DNA from 2 places in the Streptomyces sp. NBC_00012 genome. Region 2 is predicted to be linked to the other one. Evidence: predicted binding sites of a transcription regulator. Region 2 holds the regulator's gene; the other holds the start of a gene.

Region 1 (4,196 bases), 1.7 Mb from region 2:
GGCCCGAGGGAGCCGAGCAGCACGCCGGGCAGGTCGAAGCGGGCGCCGGTGCGGTCCGGGCGGTCGTTCGGCAGTACGCGGATGCCGGCCAGGGCGATCAGGGTGAGGAGGACGCCGATGCCCAGCATCGGGCCCGGGCCCAGCGGTTCGGTCGCGAGCAGCCCGAGCACCGGACCGCAGACACTGACCGAGGCGTAGAGACCGAAGGCTCTGATCCGTTCTTTCGGTTCGGTGAAGCCGGTGGCCACCATGGCCAGCGCCGCCGCCGTCACGAGTGCGCCGAAACCGCCCTGCAGGACGCGGCCCAGAATGATCGCCGCCATGCGGGAGGACTCGGGGAAGACGGCGGACACGGCGCACAACAGGCCGGCCGCCGCGAAGCCCGCCAGGCCGATGACCAGCGCCCGTCTGCGCCCCACGCGGTCCGCGACATGTCCGCCGGGCAATAACAGCCCGACGAAAGCGACCGCGAAGGGGTAGGACATCACCGAGTACTCGCCGTAGACGTGGTACCAGTCACCGATCGTCGTTGCGAACAGCACCGCCAGTTGTGCCAGAGCGATCACCGCCAGGCCCCACCCGCGGCGGGGTGCCGGGGCGGGGGCGGCCGGGGCGGGGGCCGTCGGGGTGTACGCGGGTGCCGCGGAGGGGGTGGCGGGGGCCGTCTGCGTCACGGGCTCGGCGGCGGGCGCCTCGGCCCGCGCCGCTGGCACGTAGTCCAGTAACTGGGCGGTGCGGCGGCCGAGTTGTGCCAGCACCTCACCGGGCAGCCATACGCCGCCGCCGTCCCCGCCGGTGCGGGCGGAGATCTGCGCCGGGGTCGGCCGCCTGGCCGGATCCTTGTCCAGGCAGGCGCGTACGAGGTCGACGAGGGACTCCGGTACGCCGGTCAGGTCGGGGTCGTCCTCGGCGATCTGGAAGAGGTGGGCGTTCAGGCCGGTGTCGGTGGCGCCGAAGAGAAGGCGTCCGGTGGCGGCGTACACGAGTACGGCGCCGAGGCAGAAGACATCGCTGGCGGGGGTGAGTTCACGTCCCCGGACCTGTTCGGGGGACATGAAGCCGGGCGAGCCGATCAGCATGCCGGTGCGGGTGTGCAGGCTGTCGCCGGTCAGGCTGTCCATCGCGCGTGCGATGCCGAAGTCGATGACCCGCGGCCCGTCCACGGTCACCAGCACATTCGACGGCTTGAGGTCGCGGTGGATCAGACCCGCCTCGTGCACGGCCCGCAGTGCGAGGGCGAGGCGGTTGGCGAGGACGCGGACCGAGTGCTCGGGCAGCGGGCCGTAGTCCTCGGCGACGACTGTCGTCAGGTCCGGGCCGGGCACGTACTGGGTGGCCACCCATGGCACTTCGGCCTCGGTGTCGGCGTCGAGGACGTCCGCCGTCCAGTTCCCGCCCACGCGCCGGGCCGCCGCCACCTCGCGGGCGAAGCGCTTGCGGAACTCGGCCTGTGCGGCGTACTCCGCCTGCACGACCTTGACCGCGACCGTACGGCCGATCTCGGAGCGGCCCAGATAGACCAGGCCCATGCCGCCGGCGCCCAGGCGGGCGATGAGGCGGTAGGGGCCTATGTATGTGGGGTCTTCTGCGGTCAGCGGGTTCACTCCAGGAATCTAGCCCGAGGCGGCTGGCGCAGGCGGGGAAACGGATGAGATCGACGATGCTGTGCGTGCCCCTTTCCTCCGTGCAGATTCACGCGAAGCCGTCGAATCCCGATCGCTGCTGACACCCTCGCTGAGTAGGGTTGCGGCCGTGTCGATTCTCTTTCTCACCTGTGGGTTGCCCGGCTCCGGCAAGACGACGTGGGCCAGGCGCCTGGAGCGGGAGTGGTCGGCCCTTCGGTTGACGGCTGACGAGTGGCTGCATGAGCTTCATCCGCACCTCTCCGGTGACGAGCTCGACACCATGCGTGATCCGGTCGAGCGGGTGCAGTGGCGCGTCGCCGTACGTGTTCTTGAGACGGGCGGCAACGTGGTGCTCGACTGGGGGCTGTGGTCCCGGGAGGAACGCGATCACTACCGGAGCGAGGCTCGGGCTCTGGGGGCCCAGGTCGTGCTGTGCTTGCTCGATCCGCCACCGGATGAACTGCGGCGTCGGCTGTCCGAGCGCAACGGGAACCTGCCGCGAGGCACGTTCCACATCACTCAGGACCATCTCGATGACGCGATCCGGTACTTCCAGCGGCCGACGGCCGAAGAGCTGGCGGAGTTCGACCCGTTTCCAGCAGCTGTGGAGCAGTGACCCGTCTGGTCAGGGCGCTTGGGCAGGGCAAGTCAGGGCGCTCCGGGCGGTGCAAGGTCACGCCGGCCTGTGCAAGATCATGTGCAGTTCGGAGCTGAGCTGCGCAAGATCCGCCATTGCAGGACGGCAGCACGCGATCGCTCACAGCGAACGCACCCCGGGGAACAATGTAAGGCTCACGAGCATTGAGTCTGCATAGCTCAACTTGACTGCCGAAGGGGAGATCATGGCTACCGATTCCAATGCGGTCACTCCGCTCGCCCTGCCCGTGCTGCCGCTCGACGACGAGGTCGTGCTGCCCGGGATGGTGGTGCCTCTGGACCTGTCGGACACCGATGTACGTGCCGCCGTGGAGGCCGCACAGGCCACGGCCCGTGCCGGTGGCGGCAAGCCCGAGGTGCTTCTTGTGCCGCGGATCGACGGTACGTACACCGGCACCGGTGTCATCGGCACCGTCGAGCAGGTCGGACGGCTTTCGGACGGGGATCCGGGCGCGCTCATCCGCGGCCGGGGCCGGGTGCGGATCGGGGCCGGGACCAGCGGGCCGGGCGGAGCGCTGTGGGTGGAGGGGACCCGGGTCGACGCGGTCGTTCCCGATCCGCTCCCCGGCGCCGCCGCCGAGCTGGTCAAGGAGTACAAGGCGCTCGCCACCAGCTGGCTGAAGAAGCGCGGCGCCTGGCAGGTCGTGGACCGGGTCCAGCAGATCGAGGACATCTCCGCGCTCGCCGACAATTCCGGTTACTCGCCCTTCCTCACCACCGCCCAGAAGGTGCAGCTCCTGGAGACCACGGACCCGGTCGCCCGGCTGAAGCTCGCCATCCAGTGGCTCGGCGAGCACCTCGCCGAGCAGGACGTCGCCGAGTCCATCGCCAAGGACGTCCAGGAGGGCGTCGACAAGCAGCAGCGCGAGTTCCTGCTGCGGCGCCAGCTCGAAGCCGTCCGCAAGGAGCTCTCCGAACTCAACGGCGACCCGGAGGACGAGTCCGACGACTACCGGGCCCGCGTCGAGGCCGCCGACCTTCCCGAGCACGTCCGCGAGGCCGCGCTCAAGGAGGTCGACAAGCTGGAGCGCTCCTCCGACCAGAGCCCCGAGGGCTCCTGGATCCGGACCTGGCTCGACACCGTCCTCGAACTGCCGTGGACCGAACGGACCGAGGACGCCTACGGCATCCGGGGCGCCCAGGAGATCCTCGACGCCGAGCACGCGGGGCTCCAGGACGTGAAGGAGCGCATCACCGAGTACCTGGCCGTCCGCAAGCGGCGCTCCGACCGGGGGCTCGGCGTGGTCGGCGGGCGGCGCGGCGGTGCCGTGCTGGCGCTGGTGGGGCCTCCGGGCGTGGGCAAGACCTCGCTCGGCGAGTCCGTCGCGCACGCCATGGGCCGCAAGTTCGTCCGCGTCGCCCTCGGCGGTGTGCGGGACGAGGCGGAGATCAGGGGCCACCGGCGTACGTACGTGGGTGCGCTGCCGGGACGTATCGTGCGGGCCGTCAAGGAGGCCGGTTCGATGAACCCGGTCGTCCTGCTCGACGAGATCGACAAGGTCGGCTCCGACTTCCGGGGCGACCCGGCCGCCGCTCTCCTCGAAGTCCTCGACCCGGCGCAGAACCACACCTTCCGCGACCACTACCTGGAGGTCGAGCTCGACCTCAGCGACGTCGTCTTCCTGGCCACGGCCAATGTGCTCGAAGCCATCCCGGAGGCCCTGCTCGACCGCATGGAGCTGGTCAGGCTCGACGGCTACACCGAGGACGAGAAGGTCGTCATCGCCCGGGACCACCTGCTCCCGCGCCAGCTGGAGCGGGCCGGTCTGGAGAAGGACGAGGTGACGCTCGACGAGTCCGCGCTGCGCAGGCTGGCCGGCGAGTACACCCGCGAGGCAGGCGTACGCAACCTGGAGCGGGCCGTCGCCCGGCTGCTCCGCAAGGTCGCGGCCCAGCACGAACTGGGCGACCGGG
Region 2 (4,196 bases):
CCGGGGACGGAGTACAGACAGTCGGCCTGACGGCCCAGCTGGACCAGGTCCGCACCGCGCTCAACGAGCGCACGGGCGACCTCCAGCGGCTCCAGGCCGAGTACCAGAACTATCGCCGCCGCGTCGAGCGGGACCGGGCCACGGTCAAGGAGATCGCAGTCGCGGGTCTCCTGTCCGAGCTCCTGCCCGTGCTCGACGACGTCGGCCGGGCCCGGGATCACGGCGAGCTCGTGGGCGGGTTCAAGTCGGTGGCCGAGTCTCTCGAGACGGTCGTCGCCAAGCTGGGCCTGCAGCAGTTCGGCAAGGAGGGCGAGCCCTTCGACCCGACGATCCACGAGGCCCTGATGCACTCGTACGCGCCGGACGTCACCGAGACGACCTGCGTGGCGATCCTGCAGCCGGGGTATCGGATCGGCGAGCGCACCATCCGCCCCGCGCGGGTGGCGGTGGCCGAACCCCAGCCGGGTGCGACACCGGCCGCAACGAAGGAAGAGAAGGCAACCGACGAGGAGAGCGGTGGCACCGAGGAGGTCTGACATTCCGTCCGACCAACTCGCGGCACACCGCCCGGCCGTGCGACCGGCCAGCGGGCCGGTCGCACGGCCGATCGTCCGGAAGGAGGGACGTCGATGAGCACGAAGGACTTCGTCGAGAAGGACTACTACAAGGTCCTCGGCGTCCCCAAGGACGCCACCGACGCCGAGATCAAGAAGGCGTACCGGAAGCTCGCCCGCGAGTTCCACCCGGACGCCAACAAGGGCGACGACAAGGCCGAGGAGCGCTTCAAGGAGATCTCCGAGGCGAACGACGTCCTCGGTGACAGCAAGAAGCGCAAGGAGTACGACGAGGCACGCGCCCTCTTCGGCAACGGCGGCTTCCGGGCCGGCCCCGGCGGCGCGGGCGGCAACTTCAACTTCGACCTGGGCGACCTCTTCGGCGGCACCCAGGGCGGGGGCCAGGGCGGCGCGGCCGGCGGTTTCGGCGGTGGCGGCGGTCTGGGCGATGTCTTCGGCGGCCTGTTCAACCGGGGTGGCACGGGGACACGGGTGCAGCCGCGTCGCGGCCAGGACATCGAGTCCGAGGTGACGCTCAGCTTCACCGAGGCCGTCGAGGGGGCCACGGTCCCGCTGCGGATGTCCAGCCAGGCGCCCTGCAAGGCGTGTTCCGGCACCGGTGACAAGAACGGCACCCCCAGGGTCTGCCCGACCTGTCTCGGCACCGGCCAGGTCTCGCGCGGCACCGGCGGCGGCTTCTCGCTCACCGACCCCTGCGTGGACTGCAAGGGCCGGGGCCTCATCGCCCAGGACCCGTGCGATGTCTGCAAGGGCAGCGGACGGGCCAAGTCCTCCAAGACCATGCAGGTCAGGATTCCGGCGGGCGTCTCGGACAACCAGCGGATCCGGCTGCGCGGCAAGGGCGGTCCGGGCGAACGCGGTGGACCGGCCGGCGATCTGTACGTCGTGGTCCACGTCGACGCCCACCCGGTCTTCGGCCGCAGGGGCGACAACCTCACGGTCACCGTGCCCGTCGACTTCACGGAGGCGGCGCTCGGCGGCGAGGTGAAGGTGCCCACGCTCGGCGGCCCGCCGGTCACGCTGAAGCTGCCCCCGGGCACGCCCAACGGGCGCACGATGCGCGCCCGCGGCAAGGGCGCCGTACGCAAGGACGGCACCCGGGGCGACCTGCTGGTCACCGTCGAGGTGAAGGTGCCGGGCGACCTCAGCAACGAGGCCAGGGACGCCCTGGAGGCCTACCGGAAGGCGACCGCGGGCCAGGACCCGCGGGCGGAGCTGTTCCAGGCAGCGAAGGGAGCTTGAGGTGGACGGCCGACGACGCAATCCGTACGAACTGACCGATGAATCCCCGGTGTACGTGATCTCGATCGCGGCCCAGCTCTCGGGCCTGCACCCGCAGACACTGCGCCAGTACGACCGTCTCGGCCTCGTCTCGCCCGACCGCACGGCCGGGCGCGGCAGGCGCTACTCGGCCCGCGACATCGAGCTGTTGCGCACCGTGCAGCAGCTGTCGCAGGACGAGGGCATCAACCTCGCCGGTATCAAGCGCATCATCGAGCTGGAGAACCAGGTCGCCGCGCTCCAGCAGCGCGTCGCCGAGCTCTCGGCGGCGGTGGACGGCGCGGCGCAGGCGATGCAGCAGCGCGAGGCCCAGGTGCACGCCTCGTACCGGCGCGATCTGGTGCCGTACCAGGACGTGCAGCAGACCAGCGCGCTGGTGGTCTGGCGGCCGAAGCGGCCGAAGGACTGAGCGCGGGCAGTCAGGGGCCGGGTGGCCGACTCACGGGTCGGCTCCCCGGCCCTTCGTCGTGTGTGCGGGGCGGTTCGCCGTGTGCCGTGTGCGGCGGACGGGGCCGCGTCAGCTCTGTTCCTCTTCCAGGATCCCCGACCGCGCTATCAGATAGCCGAGCTGGGCCCGGCTGTTGCTGCCGAGGGCGGCGGCGAGCTTGGCGACGTGGGCGCGGCAGGTGCGGACGTTCATGCCGAGGCGGCGGGCGATGGAGTCGTCCACGTGGCCTTCCACGAGGAGCTGGGCTATGGAGCGCTGCACCCCGCTGATGCCCAGGGAGGTCGGTTCGTACTTGATCTCCTCGCGGAGCGGAGCCGCCCTCGTCCAGAGCTGCTCGAACACGTTGACCAGGTACGCGACCAGCCCGGGATGGCGCAGCTCCAGGGCGACCTGGCGGTCGTCCTGGGCGGGGATGAAGGCCACGGTCCGGTCGAACACGATCAGGCGCTCGATGAGCTCCTCCAGCGTGCGGATCTCCACGTTGCCGTCCGCCATGCGCTCCGCGTACGCGAGTGTGCTGGGGCTGTGGCGCACGGTGTGCTGGTAGAGGGTGCGGATGCTGACACCGCGGTGGACCACGGACAGACCGCGTTCCAGCGACCTGCTGAGGCGGTCCTCGATCCGTCCTCCGCCGGGCTGGACGGTGAGCACTTCGGTGCGGCACTCTGCGGTGGCGAGATCGAGGGCGGCGTTGATCCGGTTCACGCCCTCCAGCACCGTGATGGCGTGGGTGCTGGGCGGCCCCAGAGTGCTGATGTCCATGAATGGCTCGAACGACTCCGTCAGTTCGACCGAGTGCCGGCGCCGTTCCAGGATCTCGCGCTCGATGGGATGCAGATGCTGGGCAAGGGCGGTGGACGGCGGCACGGGCCGGAGCCAGTCCGGGTCGTCCGGATCGGGATGCAGCAGCGCGAACTCCATCAGGCAGGGCGCCGGCTCGACTTCGGCACGGGCGATGCGTCCCAGACGCAAAGCACTGGCGTAAAGACGTCCTCCCGCATCGCACAGTTCGGTGATCCCATGAGAATGTGTCGGCTTTGTGTTGCTTGTGGTCATATCGTCACCCCCCAGGTTCCTGAACATGCAAGAACATGATGCATCTACGCGGTGGTGTTCGCGTGCCCAGGTGGGACATCGTCTTAGGTGCGGGGGAGAAGAATCCACAAGTGAGGACGAAGCCGACTATGTATAAGCGAATGCATCGCTCGGCGCTTGCCGTCTCGTTCGTCGCGGCCCTGGGCATCGGGCTGCTGGGCGGCAGCGACATTGGCTGGAGCGAGGACGGTGTCGCCGGCAGCGACATCGGGTGGACCGTCCAGGCCGCTGCCGACGGTGACATCGGGTGGACGATCGCACCTGCCAAGTCGTCCGACATCGGGTGGACCGTCCAGGCCGCTGCCAATGGTGACATCGGGTGGACGATCGCACCTGCCAAGTCGTCCGACATCGGCTGGGTCTCGCCCACCGGTACCGGCTCCGCCACGGCCCGCACAGGCGCATGACCATCCCGCCGGACGACCGGACCTTCCGGCGAGAGATGGCCACGGCCTACCGATCAGGCTGGCATTTCATCGATCTCGTCACTGCCATCCCCCACTGTGGCGACTCGTTGATGGTCACTCTGTTCGGCGACCCCATCGTTGTCGCACGTGAAGAAGACGATGAAGTACGTGCCTACCGATGCCTCCGCAAGCCGCGTGGAGCTCCGCAGCCCGTTCGCTGTGCGATCCGGTACGACATGATCTTCGTCAACCTCGACCGGCGGGACCACCAGCTGTTCGAGCCAGAGACCATTTCCGCCACCCCCCGCAGTGCCTGAGCGATCCCCCGTCGTTCCATGTCGCTCAGTCACTCCCCCACACAACGGCGCCATCGTGACCTGAACACGATGG

Evidence for each region. Region 2 encodes HspR, which represses chaperone genes until heat shock. Its sites were predicted from a motif close to TTGAGNNNNNNNNNCTCAA; they were not measured.
Region 1: lon (endopeptidase La) is a predicted target of HspR. The motif match lies at 2,427-2,445, and genes of this name have one in related genera.

What each region holds. Positions count from the first base shown of each region.
Region 1 covers NZ_CP108309.1:2,958,074-2,962,269, reverse strand. Annotated here, with positions in the region: gene OHA19_RS13445 (bifunctional serine/threonine protein kinase/MFS transporter) at 1-1,604, opposite strand, end outside; gene OHA19_RS13440 (AAA family ATPase) at 1,753-2,241, shown strand; gene lon (endopeptidase La) at 2,468-4,196, shown strand, end outside.
Region 2 covers NZ_CP108309.1:4,705,657-4,709,852, forward strand. Annotated here, with positions in the region: gene grpE (nucleotide exchange factor GrpE) at 1-536, shown strand, start outside; gene dnaJ (molecular chaperone DnaJ) at 630-1,817, shown strand; gene OHA19_RS21705 (heat shock protein transcriptional repressor HspR) at 1,819-2,265, shown strand; gene OHA19_RS21710 (helix-turn-helix transcriptional regulator) at 2,374-3,360, opposite strand; gene OHA19_RS21715 (hypothetical protein) at 3,489-3,806, shown strand; gene OHA19_RS21720 ((2Fe-2S)-binding protein) at 3,803-4,123, shown strand.